4 regions of the Candidatus Dorea massiliensis AP6 genome follow, and region 2 is predicted to be linked to each of the others. Evidence: predicted binding sites of a transcription regulator. Region 2 holds the regulator's gene; each other region holds the start of a gene.
What was found. The regulator Rex, encoded in region 2, represses fermentation and respiration genes when NADH is low (regulators of the CRP and FNR family bind a similar motif). The targets are predictions, from matches to a motif close to ATTGTTAANTANTTAACAAT.

Region 1 (4,994 bases), on a different contig from region 2:
ATAGTTACATAGCAGGATAAAAGAAAGGCCGGAGACCATTGGTTAAAATGGATCTCCGGCCCTTCTTTATCTTACACAAATATAAACCACGTATCCCGCATACAGCAGAATCATAGCCAGACCTTCGATTTTGTCGAGCCTGTGCTTCGTCCAGGCCATGAGCCACACGATGAAGCTGAAGCCTACCAGGATGATGATATCGATGATATTTTCCTGGATAAAGGCGATGGGGCTTAAGGCGGAGGCGATACCGAGGACCATCAGGATGTTGAAGATATTAGAGCCTACGGCGTTGCCCAGCGCCATGTCCACCTCATTCTTGCGTGCCGCCACGATGGAGGTCATCAGCTCCGGCAGGCTGGTACCGAAGGCCACGATGGTCAGGCCGATGAGATTCTCGCTGATGCCGAAAGCGGAAGCGATGGTTTTGGCGCCATCCACGACCCAGTCGCTGCCAAGCGTGATACCCGCGATACCGATGACGATGAAAATCAGGCTCTTAGGCACGGACATGACCTTCATGTCTGCGGCCTCTGCGGCAAATTCCGAGTCCTCAGTGTTCATGGAGTGCTGGGCTGACCGGATCATATACAGAATAAAAAAGGCGAACAGAACGATGAGAATCAGGCCGTTGACCCGAGTCAGCATCATGCGATCGTGGCCCAGCACCAGGAGCAGCAGGGCGCAGACTATGGAAAAGGGAATATCGATTTTCAGAGAGCTTTTTTGAACGGCTACCGGAGTCAGAACCGCGCAGACGCCGATGACCACCATCAGGTTGAAGATGTTAGAGCCTACGGCGTTGCTGACGGCCAGGGCATTGCTGCCCGCGATGGAGGCGGTGACGCTGACTGCCGTCTCCGGCAGGCTGGTTCCCATGGCTACGATGGTCATGCCGATGATAAGCGACGGTACGTGGAAATGCTTGGCAATACTGCTGCTGCCCTCCACAAAGGCGTCGGCGCCTTTTACCAGAAACGCAAAACCAATGATGAGCAGTACCACAGCGAAGGGTACGCTCTGAAAAAATGTGTTCATAGAAAATCCTCCTTGGAAATGGAATCGGAACCGTATCACAGATACAACCCCGGCACATAAAAAAGACTCCTATATACCTTTCCCGAAAAGAACGGTATACATGAGTCTCATTTTTTAAGATTTGCCAGGTGCCACAGGCACCGAGGTTGTTGACAAACCACACTTGCGTGCAAACTACTCCCTCACGGAATCCTTTTTTATGTTGGGTCTATGATAGCAGACGAGGCGGGGCTTGTCAATAAATATTTTCAATAGGCAGCGCACGGTCGAATTTAATTATATTCGGGAGAATCTCCATATCCCAGTTGAAACAGAATCATAGTGCGTCCCCAGAGATCCAATTGTGGATTAGCCGCATAATAATGGGTCGCAATAACCTTATTAAAATAAAGGTCATAAGCGCCCGCATTTTCACTTGTTGAAGCTTTAACAGCCATATATTCAGCTGTTTCGGCAAAATATAACCCGGTATAACCATTTCCAGCATTATAAATAATAGAGCGTACTTTCCCCTTACCATCTACGGCACAGGTAAAAGAGCCTTTGCCATTTTCAAGACTTTTTAATTCGCTTAAAGAGACTATCTTATTGTAGTTTTCTTTTAACTCATTTGATGTAAGAAAATAGGTGCCGGCGTCTGAGGCGGCGCCGTTTTTCGAAGCAAGGGCAGGATATTTTTGAAGCGACAGGTTATCCTGTGGAATTTTGTCTTCTGCATACAATTCAGAAGCTTCCGTCTGAATCGCCGTCAAAAGCGACCGCGTTTCCGCTATCACCTGCTTCTCCTTCGCTTTATCCATATATCCGGTCAGCGCCGGTACCAGCAGCGCAGCCAGGATAGCCAGAATGACCAGTACTACGATGAGCTCCACCAGTGTAAAGCCAGCTTTTCGATTCCGTTGCTTTTGTATCCAATGTAACAGCTTCATAAAAAATCTCCTTTTTTGCGTATGTCTTTGGTGTTTCTATTTTTCATAAATGACATGGTTAATAAGCATCGTTCAGATGCGCTTTAAATTGTTCAATGCACCCGGTGAAAAGCTCCACAGCCCGATCTGCATTGCCCTGACGGATGCAATCACTGGTTTCTGACAAAATCTCCAGAAGCCGTTCCCGCCCGATGTATTCGCAGCAATCGGTCCAGGCCGTAATGGAAGACTGGAAAAACGCGTTCATCACCAGCGGCGAGATGCAGTTGCCGGTCAGCGTTACGATGGTCCGGCGATATAGGAACAGGGCTGACGCGAAGTCCGTGATATCCAGGTCTAAGGCTTTCCGGACAGCATCCAGAATTTCGGAGAGCTTCGCAAGGTCTGCCGGATCCTGCCGCTCACAGAGAATTCGCAGGGCAGGGCATTCCAGGTAAAGGCGGGTGTCCAGAAGGCTGATCAGAATTTTCCGATCCGGCATACCGCCCCGGTAACGGATCATGGCAAAGAGCGTATCCAGGTTGCCGGTACGGGTATAGTCGGCCACATGGACGCCTTTCCGGGACAGCACGTCGAGAAAGCCCCGTCTTGAAAGCTCCCGGATGCCTTCGTGTACTACAGTTTTGCTGATTCCCATGGTATCTGCCAGTTCCCGCTCCGGCGGCAGCTTGTCTCCCGGCTTCAGCTCGCCGGAGAGAATCATTTCCTCCATCTGGCTCAGAAACAACTCCTTAATCGAAGGCGCGTCAATTTTCCTAAAAGCCAAGTAAGCACCTCATTTCCTATAAAATTCCTGTAAAGCAGGACAGAAAACAACCGCAGATGGTTTTGAACCCTGCGGCTTCAACAGCTTCAATATAGCATGGAATCATGGGTAAGTCAATGAAAATTGGTCAGACCAAAACCAGAGAATAACGGAAGGCTTCCTGGAAAAGATGTATAAAATCTGGTCAGACCACGACCATAAAAGAGATTGTGATTTTTTTGGCAATTTTGCCACTTTACAAGTGTGTAATAATGTCAGAAAATGATAATATACGATCAAAAAGAATGGGAGCGTTATGAAATGGAAGATAAAATTCGAATCATAGAAGTGAAGCGCAGCATCTTCGCGGACAACGACGCGGACGCGGAGAGACTCCGGCAGGAGCTGAAGGAGAAGAAGGTATTCCTGCTGAATCTGATGTCCTCACCGGGATCAGGGAAGACCACCACACTGCTGGCGCTGGCGAAGGCCCTGGAAGGCCGTATCAAAATGGGCGTGATGGAGGCTGATATTGACTCGGCGGTGGACGCGGAGACCATGACAAAAGCGGGAGTAAAGTCCATCCAGATCCACACCGGCGGCATGTGCCACCTGGACGCGGATATGACGAGACAGGGGCTTTACGAGTTCGGCCTCGACGACGCGGAGTTGGTGATTCTGGAAAATGTGGGCAATCTGGTTTGTCCGGCGGAGTTCGACACAGGAGCTGTGAAAAATATGACAATCCTGTCCGTACCTGAGGGCGACGATAAGCCGCTGAAGTATCCGCTGATGTATGAGAAATGCGATCTGCTGGTGGTGAATAAGACGGATGTGATGCCGTATTTTGATTTCAGTAAAGAAAAATTAGAGGCGAACGCGAAGCTCAGGAATCCGAATATCACGATTCTCTACATTTCCGCAAAGACCGGCGAGGGCGTAGAGGCGCTGGCTGACTGGATTGTGAGAGAGGCAAAAAGCTGGAGAAGCTAGAGGAAGAGAGGAGAACATTTTATGCCATCAGACAAAGAAAAGCATGATACCAAAATCCTCGCCGTTGCCGGAAAAGGCGGCGTAGGTAAGACCTCCATTGCGGCCAACATTGTTCGCCTGCTGGCAGAAAACCACCCGGACAGCCGCATCCTGGCCATTGACGCGGATCCTGCGGTGGGATTGTCCACGGCTCTGGGCATTGAGGTGGAGACCACCATTGACGACATCCGGAAAGCCGTCGTAGCGGCAGCTGAGAAGGGCGACACCCGGGACGCGGTGGAGCTGCTGGGCGAGGCACGTTACCGCATCTTCGATGCCCTGGTTGAGGCTGGCGGCTTCAGCTTCATCGCCGTGGGACGACCGGAGGCAGCAGGCTGCTACTGCAAGGTAAACCTGTACCTGAAGGAGGTCATCAGCATCCTGGCTGACAATTTTGACTACGTGGTCATCGACGGAGAAGCGGGCATTGAGCAGATCAACCGCCGTGTCATGGAGAAGGTGACGCACCTTCTTCTCATCACCGATTCCAGCCGCAAGGGCACGCAGGTCATCCGGACCATTAAAAAAGTGGCGGACGAGTTGGTCATGTACGAGCAGGTGGGAGCCATCGCCAACCGGCTGCCCTCTATGGATGTGAAGCAGTATCTGGATATGGGCGATATCCCGGTGCTGGCCTACATCCCGTCGGACGCGGCCCTGGCGGAATTTGATCTTAAGGGAGAAAATGTATTTTTCCTGCCAAAGGATGCGGCCATCGTCCGGGGCGCACGGGAAGCCCTGACGAAAATCGGTCTGCTGGACGGGGAACATTAAAAGCATTTGATAATAAGAAAAACTGAGGGGAGAGAGGGAATGAAAGACTTAAAGCATCTCTATGAGCTGGAGCGGCTTTTAGAGGACGCCAACAACGATCTGGTGCGTCAGGCCCAGGGTGAGGGCCGCAAATGCATCGCCACGGTCTGTGAAAATGTTCCGGAACCGCTTCTGAATCTTCCGGGGACATTCTCGGTGCGTCTTCGGGCGCCCCGGACCGGCTCCATGGAAATGGCCACCTATTATATGACCAGCTTCCTGTGCGAGTACACCAGAGCTCTGTTGGAGCGTGCCATGGAAGGCGGCTACAACTTCACGGACTGTCTGATCACGCCGGACGGCTGCACTATGCTGAACCGCTGCATCGAGAATATGGAGCTTCTGCACACCATGGAGAAGCCGGACTTCTTTTATGAATACATGGAGATTCCCATGAAAAATGATGAAAACGGCCTGAATCTCTATACCTTGCAGTG
Region 2 (4,994 bases):
TAAAAATCGTGAATCTCAGACACCTGCCCGTGCCGCAGATAAATCCGCGGAACGCGCTGGGACAAATCACAGACAAATTCGTAGTTAAACCGCCCGGACAGCTCCGCCAATTCATCCACGGACAGAACCGCTTCTCCGTTTTTGCCAAACATGGTCACTTCCATGCCCGGAACTGCTTCCGGAATCTCCGTCACATCTACCATCATCTGATCCATACAGACTCTGCCGCAGATAGGCGCCCGCTTACCAGCGATCAGTACCACGCCCTTATTGGACAGGCTTCTCGGATACCCGTCCGCATAGCCCACAGGGACGGTAGCAATCCGGCGCGCAGAATCCGCCGTATAAATGCCGCCATAGCTTACTTCCGTTCCGGGCGCGATGGTCTTTACATGTACAATATGACTTTTCATCTCCATCGCCGGTCTCAGGGGAACCAGCTCCTTCTTCACCTCGTCGGAAGGATACAGACCGTATACCGTAATACCCGCCCGTACCATATCCAGATTTGCCTCCGGCAAATCAATGATGCCGGCGCTGTTGGAGCAGTGATGAATCTGAAATTTCACGCCGGCTGCCTCACAGGCTTCCCGGAACGCGCAGTACCGGGCAAGCTGCTTCTCGGTAGCCGCTTTATCCAGCTCGTCAGATTTGGCAAAATGGGTAAACAGCCCCTCCATCCTGATGCCCGGAAGCCTACTGATAGCGCAGACATCCTGCACGCTCTCTTTGGTATCCGCAAATCCAATCCGGCTCATACCGGTATCTACTTTAATATGAACACTCACTTCTTTTTGCTGTCGAACTGCTTCCGCAGACAGTTCCTTCGCCATATCCAGGCGAAATACCGTGGGGCGGATATCCAGGCGCACCAGCTCCTCATAATCCTCCGGAAATACGTACCCCAGAATCAGGATTGGCTTTTGAATGCCATTTCTTCGAAGCTCTGCAGCTTCTTCAATGGTCGCTGCCGCAAAGCCCCACAGATAATCCTTCTTTTCTATCATTCTCGCAATGGGCGCTGCTCCATGTCCATACCCGTTGGCCTTTACTACAGCCGCAATTCTTGTTTTTTCTTTCAGGTTTGCCTTCATAGCCTCAAAATTATCTTCTATGGCATCCAAATCCACATAAGCCGCCACGCGCTTATATCCTTTCACGTCTGACACTCCTCACTATCCTTAATATACTATGCGTTTACATGCAAAAGGGAGCCAAAAGCTCCCTTTTATCATACCTCACTCTGATACTCCGTCAGGAACGGGGATGCTCTTTCTCATACCGTGTAATATTGTAAGAAAGCTGCATCAGGCTCTCTGACAAATGAACATTCTCTACCAGGACATCCGACGGAACATCCAGATCGATATGGGCGAAATTCCAGATAGCCTTGATTCCATACTGAACCAGAAGCTTCGTCATCTCCTCCGCCTTGGACTTGGGCAGCGTCAATGCCGCAATCTGAATATCTTCATCCTTGATGAAGCTCTCCAGATCCTCCAGCATGTGAATCTGGATGCCCCGGACGCTTAAGCCCTTTAAAATAGGATTTACATCAAAAATGCCTTTTATGTAGAAACCGCGTTTTTCAAAATCTACATAATTGGCCAGAGCCTGTCCCAGATTACCACCGCCGATGATGATCATGTTATGTTTCTTGTCAAGGCCCAGAATCTTGCCGATTTCCTCATACAGATACTTGACATTGTATCCGTACCCCTGCTGTCCAAAACCGCCGAAGTTGTTCAGATCCTGCCGGATCTGCGACGCCGTGACACTCATCCGTTTGCTCAGCTCACCGGAGGAAATACGTTCTACTCCATTTTCCATCAGTTCTCCGAGATAGCGATAATAGCGCGGCAGCCGCTTGATAACTGCTTTTGAGATCTCTCTCTCTTCCATAATATTCTGCACATCCCTCAATAAATCTTTCAAAACTGTTTTTATTATAATCGAAAAGCAAATTTTTTGTCAATCTTTTTACTGGATTCTTCTGAAAGAATCGTAGATTTTATCTTGTTCAATCCTGCATTTTTCGCTATAATAGACTTCGTGTGACATTCAACAACGAAAAACAGAGGTGTTTTTATGATATTAGCATGTCAAAATATAAACAAAGCCTTCGGAACCGACGTGATTCTGAAAAACGCGTCCTTCCACATGGAGGATCGGGAAAAGGCCGCCGTGGTCGGTATCAACGGCGCAGGCAAATCCACCCTCTTAAAAATCATCATCGGGGAAATGGAAGCAGACTCCGGCGAGGTGGTTCTGGCAAAAGGCAAAACCATCGGCTATCTGGCACAGCATCAGGATCTGAACAGCGACCACACCATTTACCAGGAGCTGCTGACGGTCAAGCAGGACGTTATCGATCTGGAGACCCGTATCCGGGAGATCGAAGCGCAGATGAAGGAGCTGTCCGGCGCTGCGCTGGATATGGCGCTGGAGCAGTATACCCGCATGAACCATGAATTTGAACTGAAAAACGGCTACGCCTATAAGAGCGAGGTGGTCGGCGTGCTGAAGGGACTGGGGTTTGAAGAGGAAGAGTTTGAGAAGCATGTTAATAAGCTGTCCGGCGGTCAGAAGACCCGCGTATCTTTAGGCAAGCTTCTGCTCTCCCATCCGGATCTCATTATGCTGGACGAGCCCACCAACCACCTGGACATGAATTCCATCGCCTGGCTGGAAACCTTTCTTTTGAACTACGACGGCGCGGTTCTGGTGGTTGCCCATGACCGGTATTTTCTGAACCGGATCGCCACGAAGATTATCGAGATTGACGCCGGCGAGGTGACCACCTTCCAGGGCAATTACTCCGACTATGCCGCGAAGAAATCACAGCTTCGGGAAGCCCGCATGCATGCTTGGCTGAATCAGCAGCGGGAAATCAAACATCAGGAAGAGGTTATCCAGAAACTGAAATCCTTTAACCGGGAAAAATCCATCAAACGGGCTGAAAGCCGCGAAAAAATGCTGGACAAGATGGACGTACTGGAGAAACCCACGGAAGTCCGCTCTGAGATGCATATCACCCTGGAGCCAAAGGTGGTCAGCGGAAATGACGTGCTGACCGTGGAGGGTCTTTCCAAATCCTTCGGCAGCCAGACCCTCTTCACGGATCTGAATTTCGACGTCAAGCGCGGCGAACGGGTAGCTCTTATCGGCAACAACGGAACCGGCAAAACTACGATATTAAAGATTCTGAATGGCTTGCTGGAAGCAGACAGCGGTTCTTTTACCCTGGGCTCCAAGGTTCATATCGGTTATTATGATCAGGAGCATCACGTGCTGCACCCGGAAAAGACGCTGTTCGAAGAGATTTCCGACGCTTACCCGGATTTGGATAATACAACGATTCGAAGCACCCTTGCCGCTTTTCTTTTCACCGGCGACGATGTGTTCAAACGAATCTCGGAGCTCTCCGGCGGCGAACGGGGACGTGTCTCTCTGGCGAAGCTGATGCTCTCCGAGGCCAATTTCCTGATTCTTGACGAGCCCACCAACCATCTGGACATCGTCTCCAAGGAGATTCTGGAGCAGGCCCTGAACCGCTATACCGGCACTGTGCTTTATGTCTCCCACGACCGTTATTTTATCAACACAACCGCCACACGGATTCTCGATCTGACCGGCGGACAGTTAGTCAATTATATCGGCAATTACGATTATTATCTGGAAAAGCATGATATTCTGACGCCGAAGGCGCAGAACCCGGAGCTTCCGGAGGCCAAAGCGGCAGAACCGGAATCTGCGGGAAAACTGGACTGGAAACAGCAGAAAGAGGAACAGGCACGTCAGAGGAAACGGGAAAATGATTTCAAAAAGACGGAAGCGGAAATCTTCGACCTGGAGACCCGGGACGGCGAAATCGATCAGCTTCTGACTCAGGAATCCGTCTACACGAATGTGGCGGAATGCATGAAGCTTCACAAAGAAAAGGAGGCCATTGCGGCCCGTCTTGAAATTCTATACGAACAATGGGAAGCGCTGGCTCAATGATTGGCCAGCGCTTCATTAAATTCATCTAAATTGTCTTCTGTCACATACATGCCGAAGCCCTGAGCTTCCAGGCTCTCATCCGTCACCCCGTTAAAGATGCGGTCGATGATCATATCTCCCACCACTTCTGTATAATGACTGGATTCATAAAAATAGTTCTTATCCATGGTCACGGCATTTTCCCCGCTGAAATTATAAAAGCTCCCCGCTGCTCCGGCCAGCCATCCCAGGTACTGATCGTAACCGAAATGCTTGGACTCCTGATAGGTCCGGTAATAAAGCGGATTGGTAAACACAATCAGGTTAATCCCATACTCTTCGCACAATTCCCGGATCCGCCGGATGTCCAGAAGCGAATCAGCCATATAATCGGTATAATAATCGTCCCAGTAGGGCACATCGTCCTTGAAGGTTCCGCCAAGAGACGGATCCCGGAGCGTACTTCCGCTCCGATAATAGCGTTCCACATAATCCGGATCGGTCACTTCATGATTTCGAATCACATCCAAGGACAGCAGGACGCCCTTAATGCTAAGGTATTTTCCATAAAATCCCAGTTTATCTGTTCTCGGATAGGGGATCCGGTAAAACTGATTCTGATGTAGGGACGGATCCACGAAGGCGGAAATATTATCCACGCCGATCATGACATTTTTCGGAATGATTCCATTGGCAATCATCTCCTGCAGGTTCTCCAGATGCTCCGCCGGCAGTCCTTCTGAATAGGACATATTGTACCATTTTCCATCCGGAATGTTCTCCACGTCCACAAAACCGGTCCGGGAGGAACCGAACAGGAAGGAATCAAACTTGTCCGGATTATGCAGGATGTACTGCATTTTAATGTAATTGCTGTTGGGCTCTACCCCATTATCCCGGATTTTCTGCCAATGAAAAACATTGTAAGGATCCACCGCCATGGGAATGGCCAGCTCCAGAATCAGGATAAAAATCACAAACGGCGCAATTTTACGTAAAAATCGTCTCATAGA
Region 3 (4,994 bases), on a different contig from region 2:
TAGCCTGCTTTCTGGCAGCGGACTGCAGCGTCGATAAACTTCTGTTCGACACGCTTGATATCCTCCAGTGTCATTTCCTTCGGAACCGGGCGTCCGTCCGCAATGGGAACGGCGCTGGGAGCCAGATTCTGGCGTCCGGTGAAGTTCGGGTTGGAGGTAGCGCCGCCGTGGTGAATCTGCGCCGCAATCTTACAGCCATAGAGATGAACCGCGTCGGTCAGCTTTTCCATTTCAGAGATATGGTAATCCCGGGCGATACGCAGGTTGTGGATGGACGGAATGCTGTCCACGTCGTCCACACCGGTATATTCATTGATAATCATGCCGATACCGCCTTTGGCCCGCTCCTGATAGTAGCGGATCTGTCTGGGGGTAACGATGCCGTTCTTGTCGGCCAGATCCGTGGCCATGGGCATCATGATGCCGCGGTTTTTCAGAACCAGGGTTCCGATACGTCCTTTTTCAAATAACTTGTCATAGCTCATAGTGTATGTTCCTTTCTTTTCTTTGATCTGCGCACGCTTTTTGCGCATATAGGTATCCCCGTAGGGGGTTTCTTTGATCTGCGCACGCTTTTTGTGCATATAGGTATCTAATAAATCAGCAATTGCCCCGAAGAACGCTGGAAGAAATTCCCTTTAGCATGTCCCGGTCAATACTCTCTAAGCCCTTCACCAGCGTGTCCAACTCATCCTTCGTGGTGAATGCGCTTATGCTTACCCGGACGGTGCCGTCGAATTCCTGATCCTTCAGGTGCTTATGAATTCGCGCAGCGCAGTGGTGGCCGGCCCGGACTGCGATATCCCATTCTTTGTCGAGAATTGCGCCTACTTCATTAGCCCGGAAGCCGTCCAGGTTCAGGGAAATGACACCTGCCTGAAGACTGGGATCCGGCGCACAGTAGAGGTGCAGGCCGGGAATCTCCCGAAGCTTAGGAATAAGATATTCCATAAGTTCGTCCTCGGTTTTCTTCGGGCGGACTGTTTTCAGCCATTTTAAAGAGGCGTGAAGGCCTGCGATGGCGGGAGTGTCCATGCTGCCGCACTCCATTTTCTCGGGCATATAGCGGGGCATGTCCTCGCTTAAGGATTTCATGCCGTTGCCGCCGGCCAGAAGCTCTTCCAGATCGATCCCGTTCTTTAACAGAAAGCCACCGATGCCAAAGGGCGCGTAAAGCGTCTTATGTCCGGCAAAGGTGATGGCGTCCGCCCGGAGGAAAGAGAAGCGCAGCTTTAGAAGTCCCATGGCCTGAGCTGCGTCCAGCAGAGTGAAAGCGCCATATTCTTTAGCCATCAGAAAGATTTCCCGGGCCGGCAGGATGTAACCGGTCACATTGCTGACGGCGGAGACGCTGACAAAATCCGGTGGGGTCTGCCGGAACATTTCTTTCGTGGCCTCCAGGTCGATGGAAAGATCTGCGGCGAGGGGCAGCTCCAGAACCCGGATACCGACGCGCTTTTCCAGAAGCTTTAAGGGGCGAAGTACCGCGTTGTGTTCGTAAGGGGATACGTAAGCCACCGATTCTGGCGTCCATTTCTGTCCCTGGATAATCTGGTTCAGGGCAATGGTGACAGAAGGGGTCAGGATAACCTGGGCCTGCTCCCTGGCGTCGCAGAGACTGATCAGCTGCTCACGGACCTCCCGAATCATGGCGGTGGCGTCCCGGGCAGCCTGATACGCGCCCCGGCCCGCGTTGACAGCTGCTGTCCGGTTAAAATGGTCTACGGCGTCCCAGACACATTCCGGCTTTGGAAAGGTGGTGGCGCCATTGTCAAGGTAAATCATAACGGTTCATCTCCAGATTTGAAAATAATTACACTTTTGTGTATTAACGTAACAGTGCTTTTGCGATAAAAGGGAAGCTGCGGATCTGCCGCCGGCAAAACTGCAGCTTTTTTTATTATAACACGAAATCTTTCTGAAAGAAAGCAGGAACCGATGAATTTACAAGATATCGGATCGGAATTCAGGGCAGGGGATGCATCTACCGGAAATAGAGCTCCCGGATATATTCCACAGGCATCTCCCGGCCGGTCCAACGTTCAAAAGCCTTAGCTCCCTGATGGAGCAGCATGTACATACCGTTGAAGGTGTGGCAGCCTGCTTCCTTTGCGGTGCGCAGGAGCAGGGTTTCCCGGGGGTTGTAGATGACGTCGCCCACCACCAGACCCGGATGGAAGAAGGCGGGATCCGGGATCAGGGAAGCGTCTGTGTGGGGAGCCATGCCTACGGAGGAGGCGTTGATGAGTACGTCGGCCTCGTCCAGACAGCGCCTGAGCGAAGTGCTGTCCGCCAGATCAAAGAGACGGATCCGACAGTCGCAGCGGGCATGGATCCGCTGGATTTCCTCGGCGATTAGCCTAGTGGACGCGGAGGCGCTACGGGCGAAGACGTCGATGGCAGCAGCGCCGTCCAGGGCCGCCTGAGCCAGAATGGCTGCCGCCGCTCCGCCGCTGCCAAGCAGGACCGCGTGTTTTCCCTCACAGGAGAAGCCTGCGTCCCGCATGGACTGCAGAAAGCCGTAGCCGTCCGTATTATCGCCAAAGAGCTGCCCGTCCCGGTTTACTACGGTGTTGACTGCGCCGCTTAAGAGGGCAGAGTCGGAGAGGGTATCCACCCGCTCGTACATAAGCCGCTTCAGGGGCATGGTGCAGTTCCAGCCGGCGGCCCCCAAGGTGATAAGTCCGTCCACGGCCCGTTCGAAATGCGTTTCATCTACGGAAAAAGCCAGATAAGTATAGTCCAGACCCAATTTTTGGAAAGAAGCGTTGTGCATAGCGGGGGATATGCTGTGGGAAACGGGATTTCCCAGCAGACAGGTAAGTTTCGTAGTGCCAGTTATCTCAAATTTTTTGTCCATTTTTACACCTTTTGCTTGAAGTTATCGGGGTTATCGTGTACACTTTTACTAAGGGTACAAAAAAAACAGGGAAAAGTCAATTGCAATTTGACAGGGCTGGAATGTATGCAAAGAAATACAATTTAAAGCCTTTATTCGGCCAAATTCGACTTGATAAAATCCCCCTGTCAGGGTATAATTGTACTAAGATTGTCAGGAAATTAACACAATTTAAAAGATAGAGTAAAAGGAGGAGACAACCATGCATATGGTAGACGGAGAACACGGACATTGCCACGGACATGAGCATGATCACGAGCACTGTCATGAGCATACACACGATCACAGCCATGAGGGCTGCGGATGTGGCTGCGGCGATCACAAGCCGGGAAGCGAGCAGGAAGCGCTGCTTTCCTATATGCTGGATCACAACAAGCACCATGCTGCGGAGCTGGCTGAGGTGGCGAAGAAGTTCCGCGAGACAGGAAAGGAAGATGTGGCGGTACAGATTGAGAAAGCCATCGAGAATTTCGATAAGGGCAATCTGTATCTGAGCCTGGCGCTTTCCTTAGTACAGTAACGACAGTTTACAAGGAGGCATCATTATGTGTTTGGCAACTGTATATAAGACGATGAAAGACACGGAAGAGGTCGTGCTGAAGAATGTCAGCAAGATTTACGTAGAAGGCGATTCGGTGCGTCTGATTGATGTCATGGGCGCCGAGGTGGTTGTAGAGGGAACAATTTCCTTTGTAGATCTGACTGGCTCCGTAGTGAAGTTAAACTGCCCGTCTGTATAAAGACGGGCTATTGTCCGCTTATGAAAAGCGGGGGCACGCTGTACGGAGGCAGCCGTGCGTGCGGGCCTGGATGGGATATCAATATTGTTGATATATAGAAAAAATGGAGGTTGGTTGAAATGACAAAGTTAACAGACATCATGAACGAGCGCATGGCGCTGTCTTTCGAGGTTTTCCCGCCGAAGACTGAGAAGGGTATGGAGAATCTTCCGGGCACGATCGAGCATCTGTGCAAGTATCAGCCGGATTACATTTCCTGTACATACGGCGCAGGCGGCGGAAACGTAGGAGCAAACCGCGAGGTATGTCAGATGATTAAGAACGCTGGCACTACACCGGTTACCCACTTTACCGTAATCAAGAACACCAAGGAAGGCATGAAGGATCAGCTGCAGCAGTACCTGAACGAGGGCGTAGATCATGTTCTGGCTCTCCGTGGAGATATTCCGCTGGGCGAGACCACTACCTGTGGTGATTTCCAGTACGCTACAGACCTTGTAAAGTTCATTCGCGACGAGTTCGGCGATAAGTTTGAGATCGCTGTTGCAGGTTCCCCGGAGGGACACATCGCATGCAGAAGCCTGGAGTCCGATATCGCGGTTCTGAAGCAGAAGCAGGACAACGGCGCTGACTACATCATGACTCAGCTTTGCTGGGATATGGAGCAGTTCAAGTACTGGCTGGACGCTATCTACTCCGCTGGTGTTACCATGCCGGTAGACGTAGGAGTTATGCCGATTCTGGATCAGGCAGCTACCATCAATATGGCACTGTCCCGCAACGGCTGTGTAATGGATCACGAGCTGTGCAAGATCATTTCCCAGAACTGGCTGTTCCCGAACCCGTTCGCAGCTAAGGACGCTGAGGGCAAGCCGTTCGATATGTTCTATGATGACAAGATTAAGAGATTCCGCGAGGCAGGAATCGAGTACACCATCAAGCAGATCGATACCTATCGTTCTCTGGGTGTAAACGGTATCCATCTGTACGCTCTGAACAAGTGGAAAGATGTATCCGAGATCATCGACCGCGCAGGTCTGAAGACCTTAATCTAGTTACTTAAAATTGATTATTAAAATTGCGGGCGGGGCACAAACCTGCCCGCGGTAAAAGGCAGGAGAGAACAAAGATATGCCACATACAATTGCCGTAGCCGGAAAAGGCGGTGTGGGAAAAACTACACTTACAGGACTTTTAATTGAATACCTGTGCCAGAAGAAGCAGGGACCTGTTCTGGCTGTAGATGCAGATGCCAATTCCAATCTGAACGAGGTACTGGGCGTGGAGGCTGCTCCGACCCTGGGCGAGATTCGTGAGGAGATTGCAAAGGCAGAGACAGCGGGTTCCAACCCGAT
Region 4 (4,994 bases), on a different contig from region 2:
GGCAGCGCCGAGATCCAAATCCATATCGTCAAACATCCGATCCGGAAGCAGAATCTGAAGTTCCAGGGCAGTATTTCCGTTCGGACGGTCATCCTCCAGAATTAATGTATCGCCATCTCGAACAGATTCTTTGAAATATTTTCCGGCGTTCCGCGTTTTTATGGAAATAAGATTGTCTTCCGAGGTGCCAATGGAAACGGATGCATTCGTTACATCCAATTCCAGCTTGCGGATAGTGGAATCATAAGTGCGCTCAGCAGAATCGCCGCCGGAGTCGTTTCTGTCATGTTCCCGGATCCCGGCAAAAGAAGAGGCGGGAACATGGAGATTCTGTGCAAGCTGACTTGGCTTCGCTCCAAACAGGAAACCAACGCCGACGCCGACAATTCCCAGTACTGTCAGTACCGCGGCTGCAATAAGAGAAATTTTCGTAAAACGCTTCATCGAATCACACCTGCCTTTCGAAAAGGAAGCTTAACCAGATTGACAAGCCCCTGTACCAGTACCGGCACTACTTTAAGGGCAATCCATAACAGTGCCAGCGACAGTAGAATGCCAAGAGCTGTCAGCAGGCAGCCGGCGCCTGCGGTAGCGATTCCCAGGACCGGTGCTGTAAAGAACTGAATGAGCCCCACGCCGATGACAAAGATTCCGGCAACGAAAATGACAATTCCGGAAACCAGAACAGCTGCCACAGTCAGAAGCGCTGCCAGGAGGACGCAGAAAAGAACTGCCAGAAGGCCAAAGCCAACCGGAATCACAAAGGGACCAAGCACAATGCACAAAAGCACAATGGCCAGCAGCTTCCACAGATTCCGTTCCTTTTTCGGAGCGGTTTTCCCGGCGCTTTCGGAATCCATGAAAGAGGAAGCGGCATGTGCAGCCTCATTTCCGTCAAAACGCGTATCCCGGTAGCCCTGCTCGGAAAACTCCGAAGCGTCGTCGGACAGTCCGGCTTTGATTTTCCGGGCCACCTGCTCCGGGCTTCCAAGCTCTGTCAGAATCCGGGCTTCCTCCCCAGATCCCGCATCGTCAAAATAATCATTATAATACTGAAGGGCTTCCTCCCGCTCATTTTTAGAAATATCTGAGAGCAAATCCTGAAGTTGCTTCATAAATTCTGTTCTTGTCATGTCTCCTCACTCCCCGCAAACAAATTGGAAATCCTGATGGAATAAATTGTCCACTCGTTCCTGTACAGATTCAACTGCGCCGTTCCGGCCTCTGTAATCCGGTAATAGCGGCGGTTCCGTCCACCGAATTCCATATCGTAGGTCTCCAGACAGCCATCCTTCTGAAGCCGTCGGAGGACCGGATACAGTGTTGATTCGGAAATGTCGATGGCCTGCCGGACGTCCTGGGTAATCTTGTACCCGTAGGTGCCCTGGGCTTCATGGGATACAACCGCCAGCACAATTGCGTCCAGGAGAGCGGCTCCTGTGTTAAAAACCATGTGATCCACTCCTTATTTTATGCTGTAATAAGATATAATATTATACATCATATAGTATTATCGGATGCCTATACTATACGCTATATAATATTATCTTGTCAATAGGATTCATAAAAACTTAATAATTGGAGAAAAGGCTTTATTTGACAGGCTGTAAACCTACACTTTATAATAGAGAAAACAGAGGAACCCCCTACGGGGATACCTGGATGCGCTGAAAACATGCGCAAATCGAGGAAACCCCCTACGGGGATACCTGGATGCGCTGGAAACATGCGCAAACAGAGGAAAGGGCGGAGTGTATGAAACCATTTATCATGACGGCTGATAAGGCCATGAAGAAACTGAAGGACGGCAACAAAAAGTACCTGGACTCCGAGACCGGAAAGGGCAATATCTCCAGAGCGCTGCGCTTGTATACCAAAGAGCACGGCCAGCATCCCTACGCGATCGTTGTCACCTGTTCCGATTCGCGGGTGATTCCCGAAAGCATCTTCTCGGCAGGCATCGGCGACCTGTTTGTGATTCGGGTAGCCGGAAATGTCATCGACGACCATCAGCTGGGCAGCATTGAATATGCAGCCAGCCATCTGGGAAGTCCTCTTATCGTCGTGCTGGGCCACACCTGTTGCGGCGCGGTGGACGCGGCGATTCATCACGATCCGGAAGGCTATATCAAGTTCATTACCGACGAGATTAAGCTGGCCATCGGCGACGAGAAGGATGATTTCAAAGCCTGCTGTCTGAATGTCCGGCGCAGTATGGCGCTCATTGAGCACAGCCTGGATATCGCGAAAATGGAAGAGAAAGGAATGCAGGTGGTCGGCGCGGTTTACCACATCGAGGATGGCCGGGTAGAATTCCTTTAGAGAAATCTGTAAAAAATTAAAAAAGAAGAAAGAGTCTAAAAGAACTGTGAAAGCCATTGACATTGACAGGATGCATGGTAAGATTAAATACTAAGCAGCATTGTGAGGAAAATGAATTCGCGAAGCCGTGAAGCATAAAGGAGTGAGCGAATGTTCGGATATATAGAATGTAATCGTTCGAAGCTTTCAAAGGAAGAGCAGGAACGCTACCAGAGCGTCTACTGTGGACTCTGCAGAAATTTGAAAATGAGATATGGGGAACTGGAGCGGATGAGCTTAAGCTACGATATGACTTTTGTGATTCTGTTCCTTTCTTCTTTGTATGAGCCGAAAGAGAAGACGACGGATTTCCGCTGCGGCATCCATCCATTGCGGCCCCGCAGCGGCGTGGAGAACCGTTTTACAGAATACGCGGCGGATATGACCGTGGCCCTGGCTTATTATAAGGCTCTGGATGACTGGAAGGATGAAAAAAAGACCGGAAAACGCTGGTATGGTGATAAGCTGAAAAAGGCCTATGACGAAGTGGAAAAGGCTTACCCCCGTCAGTGCAAGGCCATCACAGACAGTCTCCAGGAGTTGGATTTTATCGAGCAGGCGCCGGGCGCCAATGCAGATCAGGCCATCAACTGTTCCGGCAAGATGCTCTCGGAGCTCTTTGTATACGAGGAGGATTTCTGGAGCAACAGTCTCAGGGTCTTCGGCTACGAGTTGGGCCGCTTCATCTATCTGATGGATGCGACTATGGATTATAAAAAGGACATGAAAACGGGTAACTATAACCCTCTTTTTGAGATGAAGAAAAAACCGGAAGAGATGGAACCGGTGTTGGGGCTTCCATTGGGTAATGCCATGGAGGTCTTTGAAAAGCTGCCGCTGGTGCAGGACGAACACCTGCTCCGCAATATCCTCTACGGCGGCGTCTGGCAGCAGTATTACGCGAAAATACGTGGAAAGGAGAAAACGGATGGTTGACGATCCATACAGAGTACTTGGGGTGTCCCGGGACGCCACCAGGGAAGAGATAAAAAAAGCCTATCGTCAGAAGGCAAAATTATACCATCCTGATCTTCATCCGGACGATCCGCAGGCAGCGGAGAAAATGAACGAGATTAACGAGGCCTACGATATGCTGAATAACCCGGAGAAATACCGGAGACAGCAGCAGACCTATGGCGGCTATGGGCAGAGCAGCTATGGCAGAGCAGGCGGTTACGGGCAGAATCCTTTTGGAAACGGTCCCTTTGGCAGCGGTCCGTATGGAAATAGTGGAAATGGCACTTATAGCAGCGGTCCTTACGGCGGTTTCGGAAGCTTCGAGGATTTCTTCGGTTTCTGGGGGATGCGCATGGGACCGGAGCGCCCCCAGCAGGTCTGCACCGACAGCGAAACCATGCGTCAGGCCATAGACTTCATCAATATGGGAAAATACCAGTTCGCGGATTCGGTGCTGAACGGTATGCCCGGCGCTGAGCGGAACGCCCGATGGTACTATTTAAGCTCCCTGGCCAACTATGGTCTGAATAATCAGATGCTGGCGGTGGCACAGATTCAGAAAGCATTGCAGTTAGAGCCGAATAACCCGCTTTATCAGCGGACACTCCAGAGCTTCCGTTATGCGGAAAATGTGTACAGCCAGAACAGTCAGTCCTATCAGCGGCAGGCGGAAGGCATGGATAAGCTGTGCAGGAGCTTCTGTCTGGCGCAGCTGTTCTGTATGTTCTGCAGATGCTAAGCAGAGTGTGAAAATAAAAGAGATTCGTTCTTTCCATATATAATAATAGAAGAACGCCTCTCTTTTTTTAATGCTTAGAAAACTGAAATCAAATATAAATAGAATCAAAGAATCGGCGTGGCAGGTGAAATTTTAACCCTGGAACGCCAGAGGCTTTATTACAGCTTCACAAAAATAGCTTCATGATGCACCGCCGGCAGAAACTTCTCCAGCATATCCTCCGTCTTCATCCGCAGACTGGACGTATTGATGCAGGGATGGCAGCCAAATTCCTCATGGGCGGCCACGTCCTCATCGATGATGAGCTGTACCTGATTGTGCGGGTCATTCATCAAGGCCATAACCGTGGCGGATCCCGGCGTCACATTCAGCAGTTTCTCCATATACTCCGCCGGGGCAAAGGAAAGGCGGGAAGAACCGATCTGTTTGGACAGGTCTTTGGTCTTGAACTGCTTATCCCCGGGCATCAGCAGCAGGTAGAATTTCGTTTTTTGGGCGTTGCAGAGCACCAGATTTTTACAGATCTCAATACCGAGAAGCTGATCCACGCCCTGACATTCCTCGATGGTCATGGCTACTCCATGATCCACACGGGTGTAGGGAATCCGAAGTTCATCCAGCAGGTCATAGACAGCCATTTCCTTTTCCAGACGGCCCTCCGGGCTGACGGGACGGCCGGTGTAAACCTGCGGGTCAATATAAATGCTACTCATAATGATTCCTCCTTTGAACTTTTAAATATTACAGAGGCTTCGAATGGGCATCCCATGAAACATAATCTGGAATGTAAAAGAAACCTTAGCATTTAGACAGAAACACAGCGGCCGGAACCTCCAGCCGCCATTGACTTTGTAAAAAGCTATTTAGTTTCCCAGCGTCCGCTTGCGCCGCAGGGCAGCACCAGTCCGGATGCGGTTACGGGCAGCCCCACCTCCTG

Region 1: a site for Rex is predicted at 2,940-2,959, ahead of hypB (hydrogenase nickel incorporation protein HypB). Genes of this name have one in related genera too.
Region 3: a site for Rex is predicted at 3,049-3,068, ahead of ACESZP_RS09400 (DUF8180 domain-containing protein). Genes of this name have one in related genera too.
Region 4: a site for Rex is predicted at 1,560-1,579, ahead of ACESZP_RS02420 (carbonic anhydrase). Genes of this name have one in related genera too.

The regions. Positions count from the first base shown of each region.
Region 1 covers NZ_CAXTKW010000005.1:56,100-61,093, reverse strand. Annotated here, with positions in the region: gene ACESZP_RS06580 (calcium/sodium antiporter) at 67-1,038, opposite strand; gene ACESZP_RS06575 (type II secretion system protein) at 1,311-1,967, opposite strand; gene ACESZP_RS06570 (GntR family transcriptional regulator) at 2,026-2,733, opposite strand; gene hypB (hydrogenase nickel incorporation protein HypB) at 3,034-3,705, shown strand; gene ACESZP_RS06560 (ATP-binding protein) at 3,727-4,518, shown strand; gene ACESZP_RS06555 (2-hydroxyacyl-CoA dehydratase family protein) at 4,558-4,994, shown strand, end outside.
Region 2 covers NZ_CAXTKW010000001.1:124,641-129,634, forward strand. Annotated here, with positions in the region: gene alr (alanine racemase) at 1-1,160, opposite strand, end outside; gene ACESZP_RS00685 (redox-sensing transcriptional repressor Rex) at 1,255-1,902, opposite strand; gene abc-f (ribosomal protection-like ABC-F family protein) at 2,089-4,002, shown strand; gene ACESZP_RS00695 (hypothetical protein) at 3,996-4,991, opposite strand.
Region 3 covers NZ_CAXTKW010000008.1:21,700-26,693, reverse strand. Annotated here, with positions in the region: gene ACESZP_RS09415 (NAD(P)/FAD-dependent oxidoreductase) at 1-584, opposite strand, end outside; gene ACESZP_RS09410 (aminotransferase class V-fold PLP-dependent enzyme) at 601-1,785, opposite strand; gene aroE (shikimate dehydrogenase) at 1,985-2,860, opposite strand; gene ACESZP_RS09400 (DUF8180 domain-containing protein) at 3,102-3,419, shown strand; gene ACESZP_RS09395 (CooT family nickel-binding protein) at 3,445-3,639, shown strand; gene ACESZP_RS09390 (methylenetetrahydrofolate reductase) at 3,759-4,694, shown strand; gene ACESZP_RS09385 (ATP-binding protein) at 4,771-4,994, shown strand, end outside.
Region 4 covers NZ_CAXTKW010000002.1:9,551-14,544, forward strand. Annotated here, with positions in the region: gene ACESZP_RS02405 (DUF4097 family beta strand repeat-containing protein) at 1-444, opposite strand, end outside; gene ACESZP_RS02410 (DUF1700 domain-containing protein) at 441-1,133, opposite strand; gene ACESZP_RS02415 (helix-turn-helix transcriptional regulator) at 1,130-1,453, opposite strand; gene ACESZP_RS02420 (carbonic anhydrase) at 1,756-2,322, shown strand; gene ACESZP_RS02425 (DUF5685 family protein) at 2,473-3,297, shown strand; gene ACESZP_RS02430 (DnaJ domain-containing protein) at 3,290-4,057, shown strand; gene ACESZP_RS02435 (prolyl-tRNA synthetase associated domain-containing protein) at 4,216-4,770, opposite strand; gene ACESZP_RS02440 (class I SAM-dependent methyltransferase) at 4,917-4,994, opposite strand, start outside.